3 regions of the Pristimantibacillus sp. Z349TD_6 genome follow, and region 1 is predicted to be linked to each of the others. Evidence: riboswitches for the same ligand, from Rfam matches in the RefSeq annotation. Region 1 holds a riboswitch; each other region holds the start of a gene.
The links. Region 1 has a riboswitch for ZMP and ZTP ahead of rpiB (ribose 5-phosphate isomerase B). Riboswitches for the same ligand answer to the same signal wherever they lie in the genome.
Positions count from the first base shown of each region.

Region 1 (3,275 bases):
CTGCATATTTGTTCGTCAAAACGCTTCCCATAGCTTCCAATACCGCTTCGCTAACGATGTTCTCGGATGCGATAAGCTCGATATTGTCACGTTGACGAGTAAGTTCTAGTCCTAGAGCTTTCAATACTTCTGGGTCTTGTTTGCGCAAATTTTCCATGATTAAATTCCTCCTCAAATTAGATGCCCTTTATCAAGCAAAAACGTCTTCGGTGTCCTTTAGACGCTGAAAATCAAAAAATTATGGCTATAAATCAACTATTCGCAAGTTCCAGCAGATTGCTCCGCCGTTATATTCTCGCTAAGCTCGTATACCGCTCGGGAGCCGCCTATTAACTTTGGCCTTGTGATAGCCATCGTGACATGCGCTCCGCCAATTTCACGAATCGTCGGACGAACGGGAACAGCCACCCGCTTCAAATGCATACCGATAAACGTATCACCAATATCGATGCCCGCATGCGCCTGCACCGTTTCCACCAAACAAGGCTCCTTCAGCTGACGATAGGCATAGGCTGCCATGGATCCGCCCGCTTTAGGCACTGGCACTGCACCTACAATATCAAGCCCCAATCGTTCTGCGGAAGCTTGATCAATGACAAGCGCTCGATTTAGATGCTCACAGCATTGATAAACGGGAATAAAGCCAACTTCGCTGCGAACCGCTTCAACGCCTGCGTAAATTTGTGCAGCCGTTTCAATGGTTCCCGAAGTGCCAATGCGATGACCAAGCACCTCACTAGTACTTACACCGATTACTAGCAGCTGACTCATACCAAGCCTGCCTGCCGCTGCCAGTTCCCGAACAATTTGCTCAACCTGTTCTGCAATGCTTCCTAGCTGTACGTTTTCGTCTACGTTCATTGCGAATGCCCCCTAATTAGGACTGGCTGCTGTACTGTTCTTCAATTTGTTTCACTTTACTAACACGACCGACATGACGTTCTCCATTTGAGAACGGCGTTTCAAGCCATATGCGAATAATTTCGAGTGCCACTCCAGGACCGATTACTCGTTCCCCAAGTGCCAAAACATTAGTATCATTATGCTCCCGAGTTGCTTTGGCTGAGAACATATCATTCACAAGCGCACAGCGGATGCCGCGTACTTTATTAGCCGCAATCGACATACCGATACCTGTTCCACAAATGAGTATACCGCGCTCTGCTTTGCCGCTCGTAACAAGGTCGCATACGGGCAATGCATAGTCCGGATAATCGACGGATTGGTCACAGTTGCAACCAAGATCTTCAATTTCATGACCAAGCGATTGAAGAAACGGTACAACTTCATCCTTCAAACGATAACCTGCATGGTCAGCACCAATAGCAATTTTCAACGCAAAAGACCTCCTTAGAAATGAAACATCACAGTGCTAGTATACCTATTTTTGCCCAAAAAGACGAAAAAAGAGCAAGACATGCTTATTAGCATGCTGCTCTTTGCCCAGGCGACCGGCCGTATATTCCGATGCTCCACCGTGGTTACCCACTTCCGTCGCCAGTTACATCGGAAACCGTATATTGTCATTTTATTATATCTTATACAGCTGCAAAAATCAATCGAATGGGAGCAAAAATGACTTCCGCAACCCTAAATGCTTATCTTTTGGCAAGCTTGTCCAGCAGCTTGACGAGCGCGTCCTCTATTTCGTTAGCACTGCTGCTGTATATAGCAAGCGAGCCTCCGAAAGGATCAACGATGTCAAAGCTTGGTATACGACGCTCCAGCTCAAGCAATCGTCTTCTCTCGCCAGTCGTCAGCTGTTGGCCAAGCGCCTGCTTCATATGAAGCTCTGTATAAAGCTGCTCCAGCTCCTCAATATCCGCGAGCACTTGAGCGTCTTGATTGGCATATTCCTTTAACGTATAGATTTTGTCGACCGCTTCGGGATGCCATTGTAGCAAACCACGCTTATGATTGACCGTCATTGTCAAAATAATATCAGCCCAACCAACCGCCTCGCTCGTCAGCGCCAGCGACGTGCTCTTGTGCTCGATGTCCCGCTGCCTAAGCATCTCCACCGCATGAGCTGACACGGGCAGTCCGTCAATTGTAGATATGCCTGCGGAGCGAACAGCTACAGTGATCCCTCTTAGAGCAGCCATTCGGCGAAGCATAGCCTCTGCCATCGGTGAGCGGCATGTATTGCCTGTACATACAAATAAAATACGTTTCACACTGCCAACTCCTTTTGCACATTATTCCAAGCTGTTCAACGATTAAGCGAAAACACCTGCAGCGTTCCTTAGATGTTAAAGCAGCTTTGACTTGAAATTTAAAATAAGACTGCAATATTGTTCTGCTTTCTTACTTATTTTCTAAAAGATAAACAAGATGCCGAACACGAACAAAATTCCTCCGCCTATAGCCTCGCCATATTCGCCAAGCTGACCGCTGACTTTACGCCCCAGCATTAAACCACATATCGACATCAGCCCGCCGAGCAGACCGATAAGTAAAACCGTCATCAACATGTTTGCAGCGAACATCCCAAGCGTAATGCCTACTGAGAACGAATCGATACTGACGCTAAGCGAAAGCACGAGCAAGCCCCAAAAAGATTTATGGTCAAAAGATTGAACCGCCTCGCCTCGCAGCGAGCTATAAATCATATGTCCACCGAGCAGCACTAGCAAAATGCCTGCCGCAGTCGTGGCTACATCTCCAAGCAAGGAGCCCACGTATTGACCTGTAAAAATACCTGCCAGCGGCATGATCATATGAAACAACGCAGTTACAATGCCCAGCTTCAAAATATCTCGCAGCCTTATGCCTTTGAGCCCAATGCCGAGCCCAAGAGAAAATGCGTCTAGACTGAGTGCCACCGCAATAATAAGCAGCGTCAAAAACTGTCCAGCTTGTAATTGTGCTTCAATCACAGCCTATCTCCCCCATGTCCGCTTGTAGTCTTTACCAAACATATGCGGACATGAGGACAAACATACTAGTGCGGTTTCAAGCTAATTTTGTTTCAAAAATGATCGTTCCCCTTGGAGTACTTTCTATACACGAATAATTCGGTTTCCAGCCGCTTTGGCCAACCGATTCATCAGCGCTGCGCCGATCCCATGCTCCGTGCAGCCCTCTGCCCAAATACGCTGAGCGCCTGCCCCGTCAAAATCTCGCAATGCCGCATAAAGCTGGTGCGCTGCTGTGCCAAGCTCCGCCTCGCTGCCTAATGAGAAAACATGATCTGCATCATAGCGATTCAATCTCTCTTCGAAAGCAAGTACGCCAGTTACCTCGCCGCGCTTCTTTGCAGCTTCTACTTGATC
Region 1 is NZ_CM149662.1:7,448,768-7,452,042, forward strand. Features, by position in the region: gene AC0VYE_RS32275 (serine hydroxymethyltransferase) at 1-157, opposite strand, end outside; gene AC0VYE_RS32280 (TIGR01440 family protein) at 256-861, opposite strand; gene rpiB (ribose 5-phosphate isomerase B) at 878-1,336, opposite strand; ZMP/ZTP riboswitch at 1,435-1,515, opposite strand; gene AC0VYE_RS32290 (low molecular weight protein arginine phosphatase) at 1,599-2,177, opposite strand; gene AC0VYE_RS32295 (manganese efflux pump MntP) at 2,319-2,879, opposite strand; gene AC0VYE_RS32300 (L-threonylcarbamoyladenylate synthase) at 3,003-3,275, opposite strand, start outside.

Region 2 (3,275 bases), 810 kb from region 1:
TTATACGATACGGTAAAAGATGGCGATATCATTGCGACAACGTGGGGAACGACGCTCTTTCAAATGGCTTCTCAGCTTAAGGATAAGCCGGTTCGCGACGTTAAGGTCGTACAGCTCAACGGCGGGGTTAGCCATTCAGAAACCAATACATACGCTTATGAAATTGTTCATTTATTCGGCAAGGCTTTCCATACGATACCTTACTTTATTCCGCTGCCGGCGCTTGTTGACCATGAGGTTGTCAAGCGGACGATTGAATCGGATCGCCATATCCGCAATATTTTGGAGCTAGGAAAGCTTTCTAATATTGCCGTTGTAACCGTGGGAGCCCCTACGGATGATTCTGTATTAATTAGAGCCAATTATTTCACAGATTCCGATCTGGAAATTATTCGCGAGAAGGCAGCTGGCGATATATGCTCACGCTATATCGATATTACAGGCAATATTTGTTCAACACTCATGAACCAGCGCACGATTGGAATCAGTCTCGATGAACTGAAGCGCAAGGACCAGTCGATACTTGTGGCGGGCGGTGCGAAGAAGGTAGATGGCATTTATGGCGCGCTGCGCGGCGGCTACACGAATGTACTCATTACCGATCAGTTTACAGCGAGGTATTTATTAGAACGGGATGTGTAGACATCCTATAGAACGAACGAGGGGATCTTAGCTGCAAAGCAGCAAATAAGATCCCCTCGTTTTTCTTCCTATATCTCTTATTGAAGTGCAAATCGCTCAGCGGAGTCAACCGTATGCTTCAGAAGCGTGGCGATCGTAACAGGACCTACGCCTGCTGGCACAGGGGTGATCGCACTTGCTTTTGCTAGGCATGCCTCGTAGTCAACGTCCCCAATATTCCCTTTATTGTACCCTGCATCAAGTACTACAGCGCCATCGCGAATCCATTCGCCTTGAATAAAGCTTGGTTTGCCGACTGCAGCAACGACGATATGGGCAAGGCGCAATAGCTCCGCTAAATTTTCTGTTTTGGAATGACAGGTTGTTACGGTTGCATTGCGGTTCAGCAGCATCTGAGAAACGGGTTTGCCTAGAATCGGGCTTCGTCCAACGACGACGGCATGTTTGCCTTCAACCTTGATGTCATAGTAATCAAGAATAGCCATAATAGCAGCAGGGGTACATGACGGATACTGGGCATAACCAAATGCATTTTGAGCAAAACCTAGCGCGGTTACACCATCAACATCCTTATGGATACTAATCGCTTCAAAGGCAGCACGCTCATCAATTTGATGCGGAACGGGGTGCTGCAAGAGGATGCCGTGAATAAGCGGGTCTTCATTAAGATGCAAAATAACGTCAATCAAATCATCTGTGGATATGTTTTTGTTCAGATGAATACGTTTGGAATCAATGCCAAGCCGCTTGCATGCATTGCCCTTCATTCGAACGTAGGTTTCAGAGGCAGGGTCATCGCCCACCAGTATTGTCGCTAAGCATGGAATGATTCCTCGCTTGCTTAGAGTCTCCACTCTTGCTTTTAGCTGCTCTTTAATTGCATCGGCCACAATGGCTCCATCCAAAATCAATTTTTCCGTCATCTTCTACCTCAGCCCCTTATAAATAGATGTTAAAAAAACATAAAAAGGCAAGGGGTATGTCCCCTTACCTTTGCCCAGGCGTACGGCTAATGATCTGTGCGCTTCCTCATGGCTATCCATGTTCCGCCAGTTACGCACAGCTTTTTAATGGTATTTTGATTTTAACAGGTGGAAAGTTCAAAAGCGAGTCATTAACGTTATTTTATGATTATTTAGGTGTAGAAATGAGAGGATGGATGCTATAATTACTTTATCAAGAGGGAGCGGGTCGCGCTGCCCTCTTTATTGCAGTTTGCGCAAAATGATGGGAGATAGAGGTGATAAGTTGTTAAAGCTCACTAGATTTTTGAGGAAATATTGGCTTAGCGCTGTGCTTGCACCATTGTTTATGCTGCTAGAGGTGTTTATGGATTTGCTGCAGCCGCAATTCATGGCGAGCATTGTGAATGAGGGCATTATAGCGGGGGATCTCACAGCAATCGCGAGCACCGCGCCCAAAATGCTGATCGCCGCATTAATCGGACTAATAGCAGGTGTCGGTTGCACGGTGTTCTCGACGATAGCATCACAAAGCTTTGGGGCTGATCTCAGGCAGGAGCTGTTTCAAAAAATCCAGTCGCTGTCGATTCGATCGCTTGACCGTTTTGGTTCAGGCTCTATCGTGACGAGACTGACGGGTGATGTCACACAAATTCAGAGCTTAGTATTGCTGCTGCTCCGCGTATTTGCACGCAGTTCATTTATTATTATCGGCAGTCTGGTCATGGCTTTTGTAATAAGCCCGCGCCTTTCTATTATTTTGCTCGCAATGATACCCTTATTAGCTCTATTCCTCATCATTACAACTCGGATTACCGTTCCTTTGTTTTCAATGATGCAGCACCGGCTTGATCAAGTGAATACCGTGATGCAAGAGAATTTGTCTGGTATCCGCGTTGTGAAAGCATTTGTAAGGTCCGATTACGAGGAAGAACGTTTTAATGAAACGAACTCAAATTTACTGCATGCCAGTCTAAAAGCAGCTAAGATCGTTGCGCTTAATACGCCGCTTGTGTCGATCATTCTTAATTTTAGTATTGTAGCTGCATTATGGTATGGGGGAATGCTCACTGAGCACGGGGCGCTGTCGGTGGGCAGTCTCGCCGCCTTTTTAACTTATATTACACAGCTTCTCTTCTCTACTCTAGGACTTGGAAATCAATTGATTGCAATCTCTCGGGCGAAGGCTTCTGCTGACCGCATTAACGAGATATTGGAGGTACCGGCAGATAAATGGACAGCTGAACGAAAAGCTAACGAGCAGTCCAAGAAAATACAGGCTGGCAGAATTACGTTTGACCATGTGAGCTTCAGCTATGAAGGCTCGGAGAAAAACATACTTCACGACATAGATCTGGATATAGAGCCAGGCGAGACAATTGGGATCGTAGGAGTAAACGGCTCAGGAAAATCAACGCTGGTCAGCCTTATACCAAGGTTCTATGAAGCGACAGAGGGGATGATTCGCATTGATTCCCATCCGATTAACGAGATCGCTTCTGCAGAGCTGCATAGCCATATCGGTATGGTGCTTCAGCAGGCGCATCTATTCAGTGGAACCATTCGTGACAATATCAGCTATGGCAAACCGGATGCGAGTCAGGATGAAATAGAGGCAGCAGCCAAGGCTGCTGAGGCTCATGCCTTTATTATGAAGCTGGAGAATGGCTA
Region 2 is NZ_CM149662.1:6,636,167-6,639,441, reverse strand. Features, by position in the region: gene AC0VYE_RS28780 (sugar-binding transcriptional regulator) at 1-642, shown strand, start outside; gene AC0VYE_RS28775 (bifunctional 5,10-methylenetetrahydrofolate dehydrogenase/5,10-methenyltetrahydrofolate cyclohydrolase) at 720-1,565, opposite strand; ZMP/ZTP riboswitch at 1,631-1,709, opposite strand; gene AC0VYE_RS28770 (ABC transporter ATP-binding protein) at 1,891-3,275, shown strand, end outside.
Region 2: linked by a shared signal. The riboswitch ahead of AC0VYE_RS28775 (bifunctional 5,10-methylenetetrahydrofolate dehydrogenase/5,10-methenyltetrahydrofolate cyclohydrolase) and the one ahead of rpiB (ribose 5-phosphate isomerase B) in region 1 are both predicted to bind ZMP and ZTP.

Region 3 (3,275 bases), 2.5 Mb from region 1:
TGTGTCAGAAACGGTAATGATTTTGGATTGATTCTCTTCTTTTGCTTCGGTAACAATTGCAGCGTTGTCCTTCACTGCAGGCGCACCTTGTGCCTGTTTGGCAGATACGACAACATAGGTTAGGGCTGAGAAGGCTACTGTTGCAGAAATTAATGTTAGTGTTAGTTTTTTCATGATTGTAAACATCCCTTTCGCTTCGCTCTTTGAGCTTTTTTGTTTTTTTTTGGATAAAAAAAGGAGACCCAACAAGGCGCAGAACTGCGCTCCTATTGAATCTCTGGTGGTCCAGTAGATTATCTTCTTTTGTCATCCTACAAAATGGTTTTTCAACTCACTTTGAATATATTCCTATATTATTCCTCAAAAACGACCCTGTCAACGATTATTTAAATTTTTCCCATCGTTTTTGTCGGAATTAATTATCGAGACACTAAAACGTCTGATTTTTATTTATTATTTTAAATTCCACCTTACGATCATCGGTATGAATAAACTTCACAAGCAATGAAATTTTATGATCTGTGTTTATGCTGCTCCAGTAAAAATGAGCCGTTTCATCCATTGAATCAAATAAAGGAACCTCCAGCGGTTCACCTTCAAAAGATTTCAAAATACCATTTTCTTCACCCTTATAAGTGTGAATGCAATGACCTATCCCATTTGTAAAAGAGTCGTAATGAAAGAAATGACGGATGCAAAATGACGGATCGTTTTGCCTTGTTTTCAAAATGGACAAGCTGTACGCAGCTGATTCAGTATCAATAATACCGGAAATACGCGGTGTATAATGGGGAGCATCCGGTTCAAACTTTCTGCTTTTCAATGAAGCTTCAAACGTTTCTTTTTTGCCATAAGCTTCATAGATGGTTTCCGTCTGATCTCCATTGGAAATGATGTGCATCCCATTTATACTCTTTATCGGATCATAAATAATCAATGAAGGGTCCTCCATTTTTGCCGCATCATATGCTATGTTTCTTACAAACTGCTCATTACGCTCAAAGATTCGGTTGCGACTGTTCGCGCTTCTGCCCATTATCCAATACACTTGAACAAATTGTTTTCCTGACGGGCTCATCCCCAAGATTATCGTTCTGCCAGGATACGGATTATTAAATAACTGATCTTCATAGGACTGCAACATACTCACCTCAACCTTTTTATTTTATCTGAAAATAAAAAAAAGCATTTGATCGTCGATCAAATACTTTGCCCAGGCGTACGACATATGAAATAAGTGCTCCCTCGTGGTCATCCACGTTTACGCCAGTTGCACCTACCTAAAATTTACATTCATTATAGTTCGATATCGCAAATGAAATCAAGCTCTTTTACAGACTAACTATGAAAGTTAACGTATATTTTCTAACGAACTGTATCGTGCTTATTATGCAGAAAACTAAGCGCTGCTGTATTCGCAAGCTATTATTTTAATTGTTGAACAATGAAAAAAGGGCTGTTCCAAAAGTAGAAAAATCTACTTTCAGGACAGCCCTTCACTTATTTATACCTTATTTCACTTCAATTGATTTAACTGAGCCATTGTCGCCTTTTACTTGTACATATTGACCAACCTTCAGCTGCGAGGAGTCACCTGTAATGACTACATTTGGATCAATGCTGAATGTAGTGACAACTGCCTGTGAGTTTTCATATCGAGTAATGAGAGAAACCGTCGTTAATTTCGCCTGATTGTTGAACGTTAATGTATTAATAATTCCGTTCTCCGAGAAAGCTGTACTAACAGGAGCCGACTTCGTTACTTCAATAAATACGATACGATTGAGATACGTACGAACGAGTACCTCATCACCTGCTCGGAGTGAGCTCACTGGCGATTTTTTATCATCTCGGAAAATAAACACATTCGAGTCTAATGCTAGTGAAACCTCCGTGTTATCTCCTTTAACTACCGTCAGCTTGCCATCAGCAGGAGCTGCTTTTAGCTTGCCGGTAATGGCTTGTGCGTCATGATTAGGCATTTCCGTATCTGTACGATCGAGAAGCGCTGCCAGCTCTGCACGGGTTACTGGTTGATTAGGACGGAACGTTTTTCCATTCTTATCATTGTAGCCGGTAATAATGCCTTTCTTCAAAGCAAGAGCTACATAACCTACAGATCCAGCAGGGATCTCTTTTGCATCCTTAAAGTCAAGCTTCGTATTGTTGAGCGCCTTCGCTTCGTCTTCCAGTTTAAGCGCTTTTACGAGAAGAATCGTAGACCATAGTCTTGTTGCGTTTGCTTCCGGTTTCACTTCCGATTCAGTCTCGGAGAATAGATCGTTCTCCAGCGCTACTGCAACGTAACCAACAGCCCATGGGTATTTTTTTGCGATTTTATCCCCGTCATTAAATTGCAAATCCGTTTTCATTTTATCTGCTGATTCCGCTTGTGAGCGAAGACCCATCAATCTGACAGCAGCAGTCAACGTTTCAATACGGTTGATTTTCTGATTAGGCTTAAATGTACCATCCTCGTAGCCAGTAAATACGCCCTTCGACGCTAGCCGCATAATGTATTCCATAGCCCACTTCAGATCGTCCTCATCTTGGAATTGCCATGTTACTTTATGTTTATCGTCCTTGTCATACTTGTCATCCTTGTCCTCATGGCGGCCTTTATCATCATTACGATCCCCACCATGCCCTTTGCCTTTACCGCCATCTGCAAAAGCTGACGTCGCACCGCCTGCAAGCATTAGCAGCGCAAGCGAAGAAATTGCTGTCTTTTTCCACATTGTTTGTTTCATCAAGAAAGCCACACTCCTTTTTCGATTGCGGGTTTTGCCGCATTTTTCACCTTCGCCCATACGTTTCGGGAGAGGCAGATCGATTTAAGAGGGTGGCTTTCAAAATAAATTTTTATGATTGTTCCTTATCGGCCTCGCGTTTCGCTTTCAACCACTTAGGAGCACCTTTGTTTTTACCTTCGCGCTTTCGCTCCACTTTCTTAGGAGCAGGCTTCGCTGCCGGCTTTGGTTTCGGCGGAGCAGTTACTGCTTTCGTCTCTACAAGCTTCGTTTGTTTCGGAGCAGCAATTGCACTTTTATTCTCTACAGCTCGCTTCGTTTGCAACGCTTCTGAGCGATCTGCAAGCTTGGCTTCATGACGAGCAGCAAACGGTTTTGTTGCTTCTCGCAGCTCTTCCTCGCTAAGAAGCTTTCCTCTAAACATCGTCCGTTCTGTCAATTCGATGCCCAGCTGCTTACGGAATTTCTCCATAATAAACAGCTCCTGCGGCGTAACAATGGAAACGACTGTACCGGGACGCCCCA
Region 3 is NZ_CM149662.1:2,035,752-2,039,026, reverse strand. Features, by position in the region: gene AC0VYE_RS08785 (hypothetical protein) at 1-174, opposite strand, end outside; gene AC0VYE_RS08780 (IMP cyclohydrolase) at 431-1,144, opposite strand; ZMP/ZTP riboswitch at 1,205-1,284, opposite strand; gene AC0VYE_RS08775 (S-layer homology domain-containing protein) at 1,512-2,750, opposite strand; gene AC0VYE_RS08770 (DEAD/DEAH box helicase) at 2,863-3,275, opposite strand, start outside.
Region 3: linked by a shared signal. The riboswitch ahead of AC0VYE_RS08780 (IMP cyclohydrolase) and the one ahead of rpiB (ribose 5-phosphate isomerase B) in region 1 are both predicted to bind ZMP and ZTP.